Regions from separate parts of the Chryseobacterium subflavum genome, predicted to be linked through region 1. Evidence: riboswitches for the same ligand, from Rfam matches in the RefSeq annotation. Region 1 holds a riboswitch; the other holds the start of a gene.
What was found. A riboswitch is a leader RNA that binds a small molecule or an ion and turns the genes downstream of it on or off. The one in region 1 is predicted to bind thiamine pyrophosphate.

Region 1 (10,062 bases):
ATAACTATTTTACAAATAAAAAAATAATTTGTAAAATTTTTAAATCAATCGCAAAACCAAGCCGTATGATGATGCAATATGATTATATTCTATTGTGAGGTATTTCATGGAATAAAACAACCCTCTAAAAACTTTCCTTGTAACATTTTTTTATTTTAAACGTCTAACTGAGTAGTAGTAAAAACCATTATGAAAAAAATTGTACTCGTTTTATTTTCCTTAAGCATTATTGTCACAAAGGCTCAGGAAAAAACCAACAACCAGGTCAAGGAAAAGCAGATCGAAGGGGTTGTAATTACCAAAACTAAAAAAGCCGTTGAACAAAAAGCAGACCGGACTATTTTTGATTTTTCAGAACAGCCCCAGCTGAACAACGGAAATGTTTTAGAGGGTATCAAAAAACTTCCGGGTCTGGTGTCTACTGATATTGCCGGTATGATGTATCAGGGAAAGATCCTTGATGTTTATCTTAACGGACGCCCTTTAAACATTACTTCCAATGAACTCAATTCATTTTTGGAAGGGATGCCTGCCAATTCTGTAGACCGAATTGAAGTGATCACTCAACCTGGCGCTGAATTCCCGGCAACTTCCGGGGGTGCAATTATGAATATCATTACGAACAAAAATGCCAATAAATATCTTACGGCAACTTATTCAGGAAATTATTCATTTACCAACTACGGTAAGTTGAGAAGCAGAACCAGCAACTCTTTAAATTTAAACGCCCGTAATAAATATTTCGGATGGCAGCTGAACATCGGACAGAACTATCGGGAAAGTATGCTGAATTCGAATCAAAATGATTTATTATTAAGCAATACGGATAGAATCGGCCGTGGTTATTTCGCGAAATCGGGCTTAACATTTGATCTGGGACAGGACAGATTATTATTAAATTACGATATCTATCATAATAAAAACAGCAATTACACAGATAGTAACGGTTTTGCTGACCTACCGTACATTCCTGTTAAAGACAGTATCAGGGAAGGATATTTTCATGCATTTGATGCCGCTTACACGAATAATTTGAGACAGGAAGCGGTAATAACCTATCAGAAACGCTTTAGTGATAAATCTCAAAAACTGGATTTCCAGTTCGGATATACCAAATCAACGAGTAAATTTGATCAGAATAATATTTTCAGAGATATCAGTTACATCAATCCTAACGAAAACTTTCCAAGGTTTTCGGATGGCCTTTTACTGAACAATGAATCTGACATGAGAATTGCTAATTTTAAAGTGGATTATTCGCAACCAATCAAGATCCTTGATGGAGGAAAGGTAAGTTTCGGTGGATTATATGAAAAACAAAACTTCGATACCCAAAGCAGAGGTTTGACCAATCTGGACTATCAACGACAGACCGCTTCCACCTATCTTGAGTTCCAGGCTAAATTGAAAAAATTCGATTTCACATTAGGATCAAGGGCTGAAAATTATGACATCTCTGGAATTACAAGGGTGATTGACAGTACCGGTGCAATAGTTCAGAAAAATCTGATCCCTTTTAATAAGTTTAAATTATTTCCAAATGCAAGCGTTCAGTACAGCTTTATGAATCAGGTTTCTGTTTCAGCAAACTATAACAAGAAGATCAGCCTGCCAAGTATTTCTGCACTTAATCCCAATAACACTACATTTCAGGGACCGAATACCCAGGTTACCGGAAATCCGAATCTGCAGCCTACGATCTTTGACAATTATGAAGTAAAACTTTCTGCCTTTGATTATGCATTCATCGGATATAGTGTAAGCTCAGCTAAAAATCAGGTTGCACAGATCATCAGAAAAAATGGAAAAAACCTGTTTAATGAGCAGATAAACATTTCCAGCATGAGGATCCACAATTTCAATGTAGGGCTTCCTGTCCCTTTCATGATTTTTAGTAAGCCCATGAGCGAAATCATGAAGTTTGATTTTAATCCAGACAAAATCAATTTTATGTATCTGTATGCCGGATATCAGAAACATGATATTGATAATTTAAACAACAAAGGATTCTGGATTTTCAATGTGATGACCCAACTTATTCTGCCTAAACAGATTAAGCTAACAGCAAACTACAGCTACCTGACGCCAAAAGCAGGTTATTTCTACTTCACAGCAGAAAAACCATTCAGCAATTCACTGGATATTACACTGACTAAAAAGTTTTTGGATAACCGTCTTACTGTTTCTGTTTTTGCTAATGATATTTTTAACGGACAGGTAATGCAGGTCCGTTCTAATCCGCCATCCGGAGAAGCGGTTACTTTGAGAACAAAATATGACACAAGAAATTTCGGACTTTCCATTAATTACAAGATCCCAACCAAAAACAAACTGGCTAAAGAGGATCCGAATATCTTAAACAGCAGCAAGAAAGAGGATAACGGAGGGGTAATGCAGCAGGATAGTAAATAATCAGGTTATAGTCTTTTAATACTACATCAACATATCAATTATCATAAAATCGGGCAGTAAGAATATTCTTATTGCCCGATTTATTTAAAAACAATATAATTAAAAATCGATGGTGCGAAATCTCCAGTCCAGAGTATCGACCAAAGTCAGCTGATTGGTATTCACAGGAAGATCTGTAATTATTTTCAGGCTCAGATGTGCCATCATACTTCCTATTATTCCGGGTAATGATCCCAGAACACCTAAACTATCACAATCCGGGGTATCTTCATCCACCGGTGGTTCAGGAAAAAGATCCCTCAGGTTTTTACTCTCTCTGTAATTAAATACTGCCACCTGACCGGAAAAGCCCAGAATACTTCCATAAACCACCGGCTTTTTTAGTCTCACACAAGCATCATTAATTAAATACCGTGTAGAAAAGTTATCTGATCCGTCTACAATCAGGTCATATCTGGAAATTATCCTTTCAACATTTGAAAGATCTATCTTTTCATCAATGGGAATAATAGTAATATGCCTGTTAAGTGCTTCAACAAATTGTACTGCGCTGGACACTTTGGATATCCCTACACTTTTTTCATTATGAATAATCTGCCTGTTCAGATTATGAAGCTCTACTTTATCAAAGTCTGCGATCCCTAAAATGCCAACTCCTGCCGCTGCCAAATATTGAATAACAGGACTCCCCAATCCACCAGCCCCCACAACAAGCACTTTCGCATTAAGTATTTTTCGTTGCCCTGAAGTACCAATCTCATCAATAAAAATTTGACGGCTGTATCTGGAAAACATTTCTTCGCTATTCATGATCATTCTATTAAAAACCACTGTACACAGAATCCCAATCTTTCATAACAGGATCATATCCCGCATTCCTGATCACATTTTTTATATCCTGCATGCTTCTTTCATCACTGGTTTCAAATTGTTCCAACGATTGAGGATCTACAGCATAGCCTCCCGGATTAGTCTTAGATCCGGCACTCATGGAAGTGGCTCCAAGAGATACAATATGATTTCTGAAATTTTCATTCTCCCTGGTAGAAATGGAAATTTCAAGATCTTCATTCCATATCCGGTAAGCACAAATGAGTTGCAAAAGCTCTTTATCTTCCATAATGAAGTTGGGTTCTATGATTCCCTCAGCGGGCCGTAATCTCGGAAATGATACGGAAAATTTACTTTTCCAATATTGCTTTTGCAGGTAATCAATGTGGGCTGCATTGAAGAAGCTATCGACTCTCCAATCTTCCAATCCTAATAAAACACCTAACCCCATTTTATGGATCCCTGCTCTTCCTATTCGGTCAGGTGTTTCCAGACGAAAATTAAAATTTGATTTTTTACCTTTCGGATGATACTGCTTATACACTTCCTGATGATAAGTCTCCTGATACACAAGGATTGAATGAACTCCTTCCTGATGGAGTAATCGGTATTCATCTTCTGACAATGGCTGTACTTCGATAGAAATGTTGGCAAAATGGGATTTTAATAACCGAACAGCATTCAGAAAGTAGGCAATTCCTACGGTCTTATTCGCTTCACCGCTTACCAGCAATATATGATTTACTCCCATCGCCTTCAGAACCGTTGCTTCTATCATAATCTCAGTATCGGAAAGTGTTTTTCTTTTCAGTTTATTGTCTAAGCTAAAACCACAATAGGTACAAATGTTCTGACATTCGTTACTAAGGTATAAAGGTGCATACAGCTGGATTACTTTGCCAAAACGTTTTTGGGTAATCGCTCTCGCCATGCCAGCCATCACTTCTAATTTCGGTGCCGCAGCCATTGAAATAAGATTAAGGAAATCATCTAATGTTTTCTGCTTCTTCTGAAGGCTGTATTCTACATCGGATAAAGTGACATTTTCCAGTTTTTGTTTAATATCATTCCACTCATAGGATGTGAAAACCTCCTCAAAATTTTTCATTCTAATACGATTTATTCAAATAAAAATGAAGTCAAGGGGCTTGATGCCTCAGCATGGGAACTAATCGAGCCCAGTCCGGCTTCATAAGCTCTTCTTCCTGCAATAACCCCTTCCTTAAATGCAATTGCCATACTGATCGGATCCTTTGCCACGGCTATAGCAGTATTCACCAATACGGCATCAGCACCAATTTCCATGGCCTTTGCCGCATCAGATGGGGCTCCTATTCCTGCATCAACTACCACAGGAACTTTGCTCTGGCTAATGATAATTTCCAGGAAATCCAACGTCCGAAGACCTTTGTTCGTTCCGATAGGAGCTCCCAATGGCATAACCACTGCTGTCCCTGCGTCTTCTAACCGTTTGCATAAAACGGGATCAGCATGAATGTAGGGCATTACAATAAACCCAAGCTTCGCAAGTTCTTCCGTTGCATATAATGTTTCTATAGGATCCGGCAGTAAATATTTAGGGTCCGGATGTATTTCCAGTTTCACCCAGTTTGTTTCTAACGCTTCTCTGGCCAATTGCGCAGCCAGTACTGCTTCTTTGGCAGTACGGGCTCCGGAGGTGTTAGGCAGAAGATGGGTATTGGTGGGCTGCAGTGCCGTGAGAATACCATCATCCTCAGATTGAGCATCAATTCTTTTCAGTGCCATTGTCACCATATTGCTTTCTGATGCAATAATGGATTGCGTCATTTCTGCCAGATTTCCGAATTTACCCGTTCCCAGAAATAGCCTTGATTCGAAACTTCTTCCTGCAATTGTTAGTATATGATTCATTTGAAAGATTTTATAAATTCATTAACGACAGACGGCCTGCCTGTAATTTGTCCGGAGACAGCAACTCCATGGATTCCAATTTCCTGTAATAATTCTACATCTTCAAGACGTACACCTCCAATTGCATAGATTGCAGGAATTTTAACCGATCTTTTTTCTAAATCCCGGATCAGTTGCTGATACCCTTTAAAGCCCAGTACCGGACTTAATTTCTCCTTTGTCGGTGTATACCGCAATGGCCCCAAACCGATATAATCACAAGATTCATCAATTCTTTGCAGGACGTCCTCTAATGTATTAGCTGTTCCCCCGACTATTTTTTCAGGACCCAGAATTTGTCTTGCCTGAGTGATTGTATCATCATCTAATCCTAAATGGACACCATCAGCATCTACGAGTTCTGCCAAATGTATGTGATCGTTAATAATACATATTGCCCCGTATTCGGTACATTGTAATTTTGATTTTTCACACAATTCAAAAAGCTCTTTCCCAGGCGCGTTTTTCCAACGAACCTGCACCCACTTTACACCGGCGTCCAGAGCCCTGTAAATATTCAATTCCTGTTCTTCTTTTGTATTTCCCTGGGAAATATATTGTAATTTTTCTTTGACCAATTTCTACCTGTTTTGATAATTATATTCCAACATTCTATTCCTGCACTGATTAAATGCCTTTACAGGTTGCTCATTCATCCAGATCCCTCCCAGCAAGGCAAGACCTTCTGCTCCCGATCTCAGTGCTATCTCCATGTTTTCCTCATAGATTCCTCCTAAAGCAATAAGTTTCACATCATGATTATTCCGAAGTCCTATCCTCTCCAAAACCTTAGAATGTTCTCCATATCCCGGTTTTGAAATGCTTGAGAAAAATGGACTGAAAAAAGCATATTCCCAATTGGGCTCAAGAGCATTAAAACAAATGATATCATGTACCGATGTAGAGATTACCGAACCTTTTGCACGCCATGAATGCAATCCATTAATACGGTCCTCTTCTCTGAAGTGTATTCTTGAAATGCCATATTCTGCTGCCAGGTCAAAATAACCGTGCATTACCAATCGATGACGGAATGATGCATCGATCTGATCCAAGAAAACGATCATTTCTACCTCAGTGATAAAAGGTTTCCTGATATGAAATAATTCCAGCCCATCCTGAAACATCTTATTGACACATTCTGCTTCATTGATTAAAATGTTTTCAGGACTTATGACAATGATCATAAATAAATTTCCTTTCCGTTCTCGATAAACTCCTGTGATTTTATCATCATCCCCATTTCAGCGGATTCCCGTATTTCCTGAGTAATTTTCATGGAACAGAATTTAGGACCACACATGGAACAAAAATGCGCAATCTTTGCTCCCTCTGCCGGTAATGTTTCATCATGATATGCTTTTGCCGTTTCAGGGTCCAGGGAAAGATTAAACTGATCTTCCCATCTGAATTCAAACCTTGCTTTACTCAGAGCATTATCTCTGTACTGAGCACCTGGATGTCCTTTTGCCAAATCCGCAGCATGTGCTGCCAGCTTGTAGGTAATAACCCCGTCTTTCACATCTTTTTTATTGGGTAGTCCTAGATGTTCTTTAGGGGTAACGTAACAAAGCATTGCACATCCAAACCATCCGATCATGGCAGCTCCGATTCCTGAAGTTATATGATCATAGCCCGGTGCAATATCTGTTGTTAACGGCCCTAACGTATAGAAAGGTGCTTCGTGGCACTCTTCCAGCTGCTTATCCATATTTTCTTTGATCATATGCATCGGAACATGACCGGGACCTTCAATCATTACCTGTACATTGTGTTTCCAAGCAATCTTCGTAAGCTCTCCTAAAGTCTCCAGCTCTGCAAATTGTGCAGCGTCATTAGCATCTGCAATAGATCCCGGACGAAGTCCGTCACCTAAAGAAAAAGCTACATCATATTTTTTCATGATTTCACAAATCTCTTCAAAATGCGTGTACAAGAAGTTTTCTTTGTGATGATAAAGACACCATTTAGCCATAATAGAACCTCCGCGCGAAACAATTCCCGTTACTCTATTAACGGTAAGGTGAATATATCTGAGCAGCACTCCTGCATGAATGGTAAAATACGAAACGCCTTGCTCAGCCTGCTCGATCAGGGTATCTCTAAATACTTCCCAGGTAAGATCTTCAGGAACTCCTTTCACTTTTTCAAGTGCCTGATAAATAGGAACAGTTCCGATAGGTACAGGACTATTTCTGATGATCCATTCCCGTGTTTCGTGAATATTTTTTCCTGTGGAAAGATCCATAATAGTATCCGCACCCCATCTGCATGCCCACACTGCTTTTTCGACCTCTTCATCGATACTGGAAGAAACAGCACTGTTACCAATATTGGCATTTATCTTTACTAAAAAATTCCGCCCTATAATCATCGGTTCACTTTCTGGGTGGTTGATGTTATTAGGAATGATTGCCCTTCCGGCAGCAATCTCTTCTCTTACAAATTCAGGAGTAATCTTATTTTTAGGAGTTCTTGCCCCGAAATTGTTCCCGGCATGCTGGGAAGACATTTCTTTGGAAACAAAATCAAGCTGTTCTATTCTTTGGTTTTCACGGATGGCAATGTACTCCATTTCAGGAGTAATGATCCCCTGTTTTGCATAGTATAACTGGGTTACTTCTTTTCCTTCCAGAGCGACTTTTGGCTTATGGTTATAAGAAAAACGTAATTCATCCAGTTTCGGATCTGCCAAACGGGCTTTCCCATATTCGGACGATATTCCGTCGAGAATTTTTACATCTCCCCTTTCCAGTATCCATTGCTCTCTTATTCTTGGAAGTCCTTTCTGGATATCGATCTGCGAATTTTCATCCGTATAAGGTCCTGACGTATCATAAACCGTGACAGGAGGATTATTCTCCAATGTTCCATTGCTGAGCTTTGTAGGGCTCAATAGGATTTCGCGCATAGCAACCTTAATAGGATGAATGCTTCCTTCAACATAAATTTTCTTTGAGTTCGGAAATGGCGAACGCGTAATTGAATGTGCCATAAAATTATTGGGGTTTTACGAAGATTAGCCGCCCTGTGTTGCGGTAATAATTAAAATTGAATCCTGGTCCTGAAGTACAGTATTCTGCCAGGAGGAAATGGGAATAATACGATTGTTTAAGGCAACAGCGATTCCTTTTTTGCGGCCGGGTGCCTCCAGAGCCATCAAAGCCTCCAGGTTTTCCGGTGGAATATCGAAAGTTTTCCGTGTGTGATTGATTATAAGTTCCATTCCAAGATTTTTGTTATAAATCACTTTAGGAATGGCTATAATTGTACAATAGAAATGTACAGCAAAAAGTCATCTCACTTTTCCCTACGCTGGTATGATCCAGATCAGGTTCAAAGGGTAAAGTCTCAGTCTGCTTGTGAACAGACACCCCTAAAGTATGGGACGAAGTTAGTTATTTTTTCAAAACAGGCAAAATGATTTCATTAAAAACAAAAAGACCATCTGCTTTTAGAGGGTCTTTTGTATGTTTAATAGTATAATGTTAAGATTAACTTTTATATTCAGACTTATTCTTCGCATGCTCTCCATATGGCATCATTTTGCGGAACAGGAGCTACAATTCTGATCTCTTCTTTGGTCACGGGATGGATGAATGTAAGCATCCGTGCATGAAGATTGATTCCTCCATCCGGATTGGACCGGGGTGCTCCATATTTCAAATCACCTTTTATTGGAACTCCAATCTTGGAAAGTTGAGCCCGGATCTGATGATGTCTTCCTGTTTCCAGATCAATTTCAAGAAGCATATAATTGTCCAGGGTTTTAATAACATTATAAGTTAAAATTGCCTCTTTCGCTCCATCTGTTGCCTTTGGAAAAACAATGGCTTTATTATTTTTCTCATTTTTCTTTAAATAATGAACCAGCCTCTGGTGATGCGGAATCATTTCTTTAGCAACAACAGCCCAGTATGTTTTTTTAATTTCCCTGTTTTTAACCATCTGGGTAAGACGGGAAAGGGCTTTTGAGGTTTTGGCATAAATAACCAAACCTGATGTCGGACGATCTATACGATGAACCAAACCGAGAAAAACATTTCCCGGTTTAGCATCTCTTTTCTTTATAAAGTTCTTTATTGATTCTAATAACGATTCATCACCGGTCTTGTCACCCTGTACAAGCTGACCGACTTTTTTATTTACAACCAGGAGATGGTTGTCTTCATAAGCAATCTGCTCCTCCATTTTACATTTAATTAATCTGTCGTCTGTTCGACAAAGAAAGAATAATCCCTGCAAGAAGCCCAAGTGTTTTCATTGCAGCCAGCCTTGATTCCAATGGAAGAAAAGCGCCAACAATACAAAGACCTGCGGCAGCATACATTGGATATACAAAATTTCTGTTAGACAGAAAAGGAGCCTGAATGGCAAAACTTATTCCTATGACGATGTAAAATACCCTTTTCGAGAGAATATCATTAGTTTCCGGTGAAAAGAAATTGAACCATCCTACGGCAAGGCAGATCAATGCGATAACGGAAATAACTCCTTGTATAGTCTGTTGATTATCTCTCATTAATAGCTTTCTTTTTCATTAGGAAAGGTAACCTCTTTTACATCTTTTACATATTGTGCAACCGCCCCTGTGATTTCACTGTAAAGATCAAGATATCTTCTCAAAAATTTTGGACTGAACCCCTGGTTCATTCCTACCATATCATGATAAACCAAAACCTGTCCGTCACAGTCAGGGCCTGCTCCGATTCCGATTGTCGGAATCGAGATACTTTCAGATACTTTTTTAGCCAAATCTGCCGGAATTTTTTCTAAAACAACAGAAAAGCACCCTAATTCTTCTAAAAGCTGCGCATCACTGATCAGTTTCTCAGCTTCTGCTTCGTCCTTCGCTCTTACTTTGTAAGTTCCGAATTTATAAATAGA
Region 2 (10,062 bases), on a different contig from region 1:
GCCTGTTCTTGCCGCGCAATTCGGATACCTTCCCGGAGCATTGTGGATTCTGATAGGCTGTGTATTGGGAGGTGGTGTTCATGACATGGTCGTTTTGTTCGCATCCGTAAGGCATAAAGGCCAGAGTCTGGCAACCATCGCTTCTAAGGAAATTGGAAAAACAACCGGAACAGTAGCCGGGTTTGCGATTTTATTTATTCTTATTCTTACGCTGGCAGGACTATCGTTGGCGTGTATCAATGCTATGCACGAAGCCTCATGGTCATTATTTACCGTAGTGATTACAATGCCTATTGCCATCATTATGGGTCTGATTATGCGCTATCGCAAAAATAGTGTCACTTTTGCCAGTATCCTAGGAGGAGTCCTTCTTATTGCGGGTATTATCGGAGGGCATAACCTGATGCAGAATGAAACCATGCATAATTTGTTCTCCTGGGATATCACCACCATTTCTATAGCTATTCCTTTGTATGGTTTTTTGGCATCCGTTCTACCGGTATGGCTGCTGCTCGTCCCAAGGGATTATCTGTCGACATACCTGAAAATCGGAACTATCATCATGCTTGCTATCGGAGTAATTGTGATCCATCCCACGATACAGATGCCTGCCCTTACACAGTTTGTAAACGGTGGCGGACCTGTGATCGGAGGACCTGTCCTTCCATTCATTTTCATTGTTATCGCATGTGGTGCTATTTCGGGTTTTCACGCTGTTATAGCAACCGGAACAACGCCTAAAATGCTAAATAAAGAAAGGGAAATTCTTTTTGTAGGATATGGAGCAATGCTTGTTGAAGGATTTGTTGCCCTAATGGCATTGATCGCAGCATGTACATTAATGCCCGGAGATTATTTTGCCATAAACACTCCGAAAGACTCTTATGATGCATTTCTGGCTGCTCATCCTTCTTTACACGGAGTTGATATTGATTATTTTTCACAGAAAATCGGGATCGATCTTCATGGCAGAACCGGAGGTGCTGTATCTCTGGCTGTGGGAATGGCTCATATATTCAATAAGATCCCCTATATGGATCAGTTAATGGCTTATTGGTATAATTTTGCAATCATGTTTGAAGCTGTTTTTATTCTTACGGCTATTGACGCAGGAACAAGAGTAGGACGTTTCTTTTTGCAGGAAATGCTGGGTTCTGTAATTCCGAAATTCAATGACAAAAACTGGAACCCTGGGATTATTATCAGCAGTCTGATCTTCACTTTTGCATGGGGATATCTCGTATTTACAGGAAACGTCAGTAGTATCTGGCCATTATTCGGGATCAGCAACCAGCTGCTTGCTGCCTGTGGACTGATCGTCTGTACAACAATGCTCATACGGTTAAACAGAGGCAAATATGCCTTGTGTGCAGCTATACCGGGTGTGTTCATGGCAGGGATCACATTCTGGGCAGGTTATATCCAGGTTACCTCCATTTATATTCCCAAAGGGCAATACTTACTGGCAACACTTGCTGTGGTTGCGATGGTCTTGATGCTTATTGTATTTGTAGGAGCCTTCAGAAAGTGGTATGAGCTTATCAAAATTAATAAATCGGAAATTGATTATTACGGAGAAAGCGTAAAGGAGCTGGTAGAGAGATAAAAGGTTTGGGTTACTAATTAATGATAAGGCCATATCTGATATTTTTCTTACATTTGTTATGCTTTAGGGGTATTCTGAGAAGAATTGAGAGAGTCCCTTTGAACCTGATACGGCTTACACCGACGTAGGGAAAAGCAAAAAGACATTCTTTACAATGTACTTTTGTTTTGGATTTTTTCCTGAAGCTATTTATTTAATCAATAATAATGGATAAAAATCTTTGGGAACAAGTACAGCTCGTAAGACAGCAATCCCCCCTTGTACACAATATCACCAATTACGTGGTGATGAATAATACAGCTAATGCCCTTTTGGCTGTGGGAGCTTCTCCGATCATGGCACATGCAAAATCTGAAATTCATGAAATGGTCAGTATTGCACATTCAGTCGTTATTAACATAGGTACGCTGGATGAATATTGGGCAGAGTCAATGATAATAGCCGCAAAGGCTGCTCATTCATTAAAAAAACCGTGGATTTTGGATCCGGTAGGTGCCGGCGCAACGGATTTCCGTGATGAGATTTTACACCAGCTTTTACCGTACCAGCCGACTGTAATCAGAGGTAACGCATCAGAAATCATTGCTTTGGCTAAAGCAAACACAATCGTTACAAAAGGAGTCGACAGCACAGCAAAAAGTGACGAAGCGATCAATGCCGCCCAATATCTCGTCAATCAACACGATACGATTGTCTGTATCTCCGGAGCTACAGATATTATTACTGACCGACAGCAGACCTCCTTTATCCGTAACGGGCATCATTTAATGACCAAAGTTACCGGATTAGGCTGCTCGGCAACTGCCCTTATTGGTGCTTTTGCAGGAGTTACCGAAAAATATTTTGAAGCAACTGCGGCCGCAATGGCATTAATGGGTATCGCAGGTGAACTGGCTGTTTTGGAAAGCAAAGGTCCTGGAAGCCTTCAGGTTAACCTTCTCGATAAATTATATACTATTACCGAAGAGGAGTTTCTCAGTCATCTCAAGTATGAAAGATAATGAATCGACATCCTTTTCCTTACCAGCTTTACCTTGTTATTTCTGAGGCAGATTGTCCCGGAAGAGATTTTTTAAAGGTTGCAGAGCAAGCTATTCTAGGCGGCGTTGATATCATCCAGCTAAGAGAAAAAAACAGCTCTCCCGATGAATTCCTCCAAAAAGCCAGACAACTGATAGCAATTACAGAAAAACATCATATTCCACTGATTATTAATGACAACGTAGAAGTGGCCACAAAAGTAAACGCGGCAGGCATCCATGTGGGTAATACCGATGCAAGCCCCGTCTATTTGAGGGAGCAGCCACTCATTCACAATAAAATGATTGGTTACTCCATTGAATATCTCGATCAGCTTGAAAATGATCAGACTGCAGCATCAGACTATCTGGGCATCAGCCCGGTCTTCCGCACGACTACCAAATCAGATACAGTTACTGAATGGGGATTGGAAGGAATAGCAAAAATAAGGCAACTGACCTCAAAGCCCCTTGTTGCTATTGGCAGTGTCAACTTAACCAACGCCAAGGCTATTATGGACGCGGGAGCCGACTGTATTGCCGTGGTTTCTGCAATATGCGGTGCTGATGATCCTCAAAAAGCAGCTTATGAACTCAAAAATGAAATTGTAAAATGAAAAAATTTAAATATCCATCCGTATTAACGATAGCAGGATTCGACGGAAGCGGAGGGGCTGGCATCCAGGCTGATATTAAAACCGCCTCTGCCCTGGGATGCTTTTCAACATCGGTGTTAACTGCTTTACCGGTCCAGAATACCCAGGGAGTAAGAAAGATATATCCAATTCCTGTAGAAGCAGTAGCTGATCAGATCGAAGCTATTTTAGATGACATTTTTCCTGATGCAATCAAAATCGGAATGGTCCATACTTCCCAGCTTGTGGAAACCATCGTTTCAACACTCGGTAAATATAAAAAGATTCCTATTGTATTCGATCCGGTAATGGTCGCGACAAGTGGACATCGCTTAATAGAAGAAGAGACTATTATCGCTATTACAGAAAAACTTTTCCCTATTGCAGATGTGATTACCCCTAATATGGATGAAGCAGCAATTTTAGCCAGCATGGAGGTGAAAACGCTTGAAGACCTTTATGCAGCAGGAAAACTGATCAAAGGTCTGGGCTGCAAAAGCATTCTTTTAAAAGGCGGACATCAGGATACCTCAACGATTACCTCATTATTCTACGATGAAAATAATCAATACCATACCTTTGAAACCATCAAATTTGCAACCCACAATACCCATGGTTCAGGCTGCACCCTTTCTTCGGCTATAGCCGCATATCTGGCTCAGGGAAAAACCTTATTTGATTCTGTTTCTCTTGGACAACAATATGTTTATAAAGCCATAGAAAATGGAAAAGATGTAGAAATCGGTTTGGGAAACGGCCCGCTTAATCACTTTTTTAACCCTCAAAAACTGATCAAAAATGAAATGGTCTGAAAAAACCTGGCAAGCCATTGAAGACAAATACATGTCTATTTTGCAAATGGATTTTATCAAAGAGCTTTCAGCCGGCAATTTGCCGCTTGAAAATTTTAAATTTTACATGGCTCAGGACTCTCTATATCTTGAACATTTTGGACGAACGCTTTCGCTAATTGCTGCTAAGATCCCAGATCTCCAGGATGTTCTTTCTTTTATCAGGTTTGCCGAAAATGCGATCGTGGTCGAAAATGCTTTACATGAATTTTATTTTAAGGATTTTGGTGTTACCGATAAAGGTGTTTTACAGCCTGCATGTCATCACTATATCCATTTTCTGAGGAGTACTGCTGCTCTGGAATGTGTTGAAGTTGCAGTTGCTGCAGTGTTGCCGTGCTTCTGGATCTATAGGGAAGTAGGAAACTTTATCTTTAAATATCAGAACAATATTAATAATCCTTATCAAAAGTGGATCGATACTTATGGTGGAGAGGAATTTTCTGCTGCTGTAGATCATGCCATTGCTATTTGTGATAAGATCGCAGAAAAAGCTACAGATGATACAAGACATAAAATGACAGAAGCTTTTATCATGTCAACCCAAATGGAGTACCATTTTTGGGAAGCGGCCTATGAATTAAAAATATGGAAATAAAACCTGCAAAAGCTGTTATTTTTGATATGGACGGTGTTCTTATCGATAGTGAAAAATTCTGGAAACAAGCTGAGTCCGAAGTATTCAGCTCATTGGGTGTAAAGATTACTGATGAATTCACACAGCTCACTCAGACGATGACTACTGCTGAGGTTACCGAATTCTGGTATAAAAAATACCCTTGGGATAACCTTGCATTGGACATTGTGGAACAACAAGTCATCTCAAGGGTCATTGAACTGATCGCAACAGAAGATTGTACTATTGCGGGTATAAAAAAGTTTATAGAAGATCTAAAATCAAAGCAATACAAAATAGGCCTAGCCACCAATTCTCCTTACAGGATCATTCAAACCGTTCTTGATAAAGCGGAGATTGCCCATTTATTCGATCATATTACCTCAGCTGAGTTTGAAGAACATGGTAAGCCTCATCCTGCCGTATATTTTACTTCAGCAAAAAACCTGAAAGTTGACCCTCAACATTGTCTTGTAATAGAGGACAGTCAGTCCGGTATTCTTGCTGCCAAAAATGCAGGAATGACTGTCATTGCTTTTACCAATCAAAATTCAGAAATTTATTTTGATCTCGCAGATCACAGAATAATCAGTTTTGAAGATCCTTTGCCTGCATTGTTCAGCTAGTTTTTATTTTTACTTAAAAAGTAAAATTAAGCCTCGTAAAAACATATCTTCCGTTCTGTCCGAATTGAGACGTGGAACGGGAGTAGATAAACTGGTCGTTATTGGTTGATGCCGGAAGGTTTTTGGTTGGATAAATATCAAAAACGTTATTCACTCCCAGCGTTAAGCCTACATTTTTTGTGAACTGATACGCTACGGAAACATCAGTAATTACCTTATCTGCTATTTTCTGATGTTCATCAAATGCAATAATCCCATCGCCATCGGCATCTAAAACATCAGCACCTGTCACTTTCCCGAAATAAGTATTTCTTAAATAGAAACTGGCATTTTTCCACGAAATACTGTGGGATAAACTTGCCTTTACTCTTGGAACCGCTTCTTCAAGATAGACTCTTGATTTTTCAGAGAAATATGTATTTTCAAGATTAGCAGATTCCAACAAACCCGATGAATGAACGTTTCCTACTTTTTTGGTCTGATTCAGGTTAACCGCAAAATTATTATCCAGCTTCACTTCCGAGAATCGCGCATTATGAGTAATTACAACATCCAATCCTTTCGTTTCAGTATCGATTGCATTCGTAAAAAACTGAGCTGCATTAACCCCTAATTGAGTATACACATTTTGTGCTTGTACCGGAACATCTTTTTTAAGGAATTGATCTGTGAGTATAATCCTGTTTTTAATTTTGGTGAAATAGCCATCAGCTGTAAAAGTCACATTTATTGATGGAATCCTGTATGTGAAACCTACACTTGCAGACTGCGAAGTTTCCTGTTTCAGTTTTGGAATTCCTAATAATCCTGCAATTTCAGAATCATTACTGAATGTCCCCACATCTAAAAGCTGACCGTTGGTAAACAATGTAGACGTAACGTTGTAATAGATCTGGTGAATAGAAGGTGCTCTGAAGCCAGTGGATCCCGCAAATCTTACATTGAAATTCTTATCAAGTTTAATTCTTGAAGCGATCTTATAATTAAAAGTAGATCCGAAATCCGAATAGTTTTCATATCTCGCAGCAGCATCTATCAGCAACCAATCTGTAAAATTGAATTCAAAATCTGCATATCCCGCAACAGATTGTCTGTTTTTATTTACAGCATTTTCAGGTCTGAAACCGCTAAATACCTGTGATCCTCCTGGAAGTGAATTTCCAAAGAAATCGGTAGGCCTGGAAGTGGTCCCGTTCCATACATTTCCATTGATATCATAAGTTGCATAAGAAGCTTCTTCTCCTGCTGTTATTTTAAAATTTTCATATCGGTGCTCTGCCCCAAATGCTATGTTGATTCCCTGCCACACATCATATTTCTTTGAAAAATCAAGATTGATCGTATTTTGAGAAAACCTTAGTCCTCCGGCACTAAATTCATTGGGGGAAGCAAATCTTAAAGAAGTATTACCTGTATTCTGGATAGTATAATCAAAGGAGTTTTGTCCGTAAGTATTACTGAAGTCAATATTCCAGCCATCCCAGTTTCCTTTTATACCTGCTGAAAGAGACAAGTCCTGAATATCTGTTCCGATCTGCGGCAGATAACCATCCTGGTATATTCCTGTAAAGGTTCTGCTTTGATTAGGTCTTCTGAAAAATCCTCCCGAAGTACCATGCCTGAAGCTATAACCTCCAAAAGTATAGACTTTCCAGTTATCATCAATCGGAACCTCTATATTTGCAAAAATCTGGTGGTTATTTAGTTTTGACTGGCCTACCTGCATATTGAAATCTTTTCTTTCAAGACCTCTGTAGCCCAACTCCTGATTGGTTACATCAGCTCCTAACAATCCCTGTAGCGCACCAATTGTATTGGCGCCCTGAATTTGGTTTTGAAAATCCTGAGAGAAATAATTAACATTCTGTGCATATTGATGAATATAATTTACGATCTGCTGAGCATTGGGAGTAGTACCGATATTTGTAAATAATGAAGAAAGATTCACGCCATCATTTAATGCTCTTTTCTCAATAGCATTGTAAGCATTGTAAATTGTCCCGCTTTCGGTTCCTGCTCTATAGGTTGGATTTCTAAACTGTGAAGTCCAGGTAATATTGAAAAAACCTCCCTTTTTTCCTATTTTATCACCATAATTCAGATCTACCTGAAAGTTTTGTCCGTCAAAATTTCCTGTATGATCATTGGCAGCCGGCGTAAGATTTCCTCCGTAAGTAAACTGACCTGTCAGTCTTCCGGTATCTCTTTTCAGCCCTAAATTAATAACCCCTGCAATGGCATCTGATCCGTATTGTGCCGCAGCACCATCCCGCAACACTTCAATCCGGCTGATCGCGAAAGAAGGAATAGCATTCAAATCCGTACCTACAGTTCCTCTTCCCGGAGTTCCGTTCACATTAACCAATGCCGAAGTATGTCTTCTTTTACCATTGACCAAAACCAGGACCTGATCGGGACCAAGGCCTCTGAGCTGTGCAGGATCCAAATGATCCGTACCATCAGCGTTGGTCTGAATCGTAGAGGTAAATGAGGGTGCTATAGCGTTAAGGATCTGAGAAATATTGGTTTGAGGAAGAACCAGCGAAGATTCTTTTATATTAAATACATCCACAGGAACCGGGCTGTCAACTTTAGATCTTGCTCCGCTTCGGGATCCCAGAATAACGACCTCTTCTACATTAGCGGTTTTCACTGTATCCTTCTCCTGTCCATAAACATAAGTTGCCCCCAGAAAAAATAAAACAGAAGCTGAAAAAATTGTCTTTCTATTTTTCATACATTTTATGTTAAGTTTTTTTTAACTTTTTTTGAGGAGCAAATGTATGTCATATTTATAAGTCTACAAAATAAGTAGACTTATAATTTATAAAAAGTTCTGATAGCTTACGTCTATGTTTTTTAAATTTTAGTTAGTTTAGCGTATTTCAGAATAAGATTTTTCTCTCCTTCATGCATGAAAACCACTTTAGCCTTGATATTCTGAGGGTCTGTTCCATCCAGAAAAGTAACTTCCCCGACACCAAAACGATCATGTCTCACCTTATCCCCCACTTCAATATCCTGAGAAGAGGCTCCGCTTGGGTTAATGATTTTGGCCGTACTTACGGGTTTCAGTTTACGAGGTTCAGCAATTGGTTTTGAATTCTCATTCTTTTCAATGGTTTTCTTCTCTACCTTTTTAAAACTACGTATTTCTGAAGGATGTTCATCAAAAATATTGGATTTAAGCCCGCTTTGATTAATAAAACGTTTTTCCATTGCAGGATTGATGAATTCCAGATACTCTTCATCAATTTCACTTAAGAATCTTGATGGTTCTGCATCTGTAATTTTTCCCCATTGGAATCTGGAGATGGCATAAGAGAAAAATGCCTGCTTCTCGGCTCTTGTCAAGGCTACGTAAAACAAACGTCTTTCTTCTTCCAGATCTTCCCTTGTTGCTGAACTCATAAAACTAGGGAAAAGATTTTCTTCCATTCCTACAAGATGCACAACAGGAAACTCAAGTCCTTTGGAAAGGTGAATGGTCATCAGGGAAACCATATCATCTTCTTCATCTTTTGCCTGCGTATCTGCTGAAAGGGCAATATTTTCAAGGAAATTGGATAAACTAGGATCTCCGTCCTCCAGCTGCATCTGCTCTTCTATAAAACCCTGCATAGAGTTCATGAGTTCCTGTACGTTTTCTACCCTTGAAATCCCTTCGGGAGTTCCGTCATCTTTCAGAAATTTGATCAGACCACTTCGTTTTGCAACTTCCATGGCAACACTGTAAGCTGTTTCTGTTTTCAGCAATACCTGAAAAGCCTTGATCATTGACCAGAAATCATTCAGTTTGTTGAGAACACCATTATTGAATCCTAACTGTTGAGAATACATCGGAAGATTATCCAGGACCTTTGCTACAGACACGTTATGGGCATCTGCAAAAACGACCAGTTTATTCTGTGTTGTTTCTCCGATCCCTCTCGTAGGATAATTGATGATCCTTGTCAATGCTTCCGAATCATTTTCATTGATAAGAAGACGCAGGTAAGCAATAAGGTCCTTTACCTCTTTCCTTTGATAGAAAGATAAACCTCCATATACTTTATAAGGGATATTCTTACGTCTCAGAGCATCTTCAAAAGCCCTGGTCTGAGAGTTCGTCCTGTATAAAATGGCAAAATCACTAAATTTTCGCTGGTCCCTGTTATGAAGCTCCCATATATTTCCAGCCACAAAGTTGGCTTCATCCGCATCCGAAAGCGAACGGTAGATTTTTATTTTATCTCCTTCTTCATTCTCACTGAATACATTCTTTTTGAACTGCTGAAGGTTTTTTGCAATCACCACATTAGCGGCATTCACGATATTTTGTGTTGAACGGTAGTTTTGTTCCAAAGAAACCGTCACCGCATCAGGATAATCTTTCTTAAAATTTAAAATATTATAAATATTGGCTCCACGGAATGAATAGATCGATTGCGCATCATCTCCCACTACACATATATTTTCAAACTTTGAAGCCAGTGCCTTTACAATCAGGTACTGAGAGTGATTCGTATCCTGGTACTCATCTACCAGAATATAACGGAATCTGTCCTGATATTTGGCTAAAACCTCAGGAAACCGGGTAAGCAGTTCATTGGTTTTTAACAATAAATCATCAAAGTCCATCGCTCCGTTTTTAAAACAGGCTTCTACATATTTCTGATAAATCTGACCGATAAACTTCATATTCGCTTTTTCATCAGCCTCCATCAATT

Region 2: another riboswitch for thiamine pyrophosphate. It lies ahead of thiM (hydroxyethylthiazole kinase); the one in region 1 lies ahead of thiS (sulfur carrier protein ThiS).

What each region holds. Positions count from the first base shown of each region.
Region 1 covers NZ_JBVTMR010000002.1:99,902-109,963, forward strand. The annotation lists gene AC0INN_RS09720 (outer membrane beta-barrel family protein) at 190-2,412, shown strand; gene AC0INN_RS09725 (HesA/MoeB/ThiF family protein) at 2,512-3,222, opposite strand; gene thiH (2-iminoacetate synthase ThiH) at 3,233-4,351, opposite strand; gene AC0INN_RS09735 (thiazole synthase) at 4,363-5,136, opposite strand; gene AC0INN_RS09740 (thiamine phosphate synthase) at 5,133-5,753, opposite strand; gene AC0INN_RS09745 (thiamine phosphate synthase) at 5,757-6,362, opposite strand; gene thiC (phosphomethylpyrimidine synthase ThiC) at 6,359-8,170, opposite strand; gene thiS (sulfur carrier protein ThiS) at 8,195-8,401, opposite strand; TPP riboswitch at 8,466-8,563, opposite strand; gene AC0INN_RS09760 (RluA family pseudouridine synthase) at 8,689-9,366, opposite strand; gene AC0INN_RS09765 (hypothetical protein) at 9,374-9,697, opposite strand; gene panB (3-methyl-2-oxobutanoate hydroxymethyltransferase) at 9,697-10,062, opposite strand, start outside.
Region 2 covers NZ_JBVTMR010000004.1:97,310-107,371, forward strand. The annotation lists gene AC0INN_RS17810 (carbon starvation CstA family protein) at 1-1,606, shown strand, start outside; TPP riboswitch at 1,662-1,754, shown strand; gene thiM (hydroxyethylthiazole kinase) at 1,813-2,607, shown strand; gene thiE (thiamine phosphate synthase) at 2,607-3,242, shown strand; gene thiD (bifunctional hydroxymethylpyrimidine kinase/phosphomethylpyrimidine kinase) at 3,239-4,072, shown strand; gene tenA (thiaminase II) at 4,059-4,709, shown strand; gene hxpB (hexitol phosphatase HxpB) at 4,700-5,353, shown strand; gene AC0INN_RS17840 (TonB-dependent receptor plug domain-containing protein) at 5,367-8,090, opposite strand; gene AC0INN_RS17845 (ATP-dependent helicase) at 8,213-10,062, opposite strand, start outside.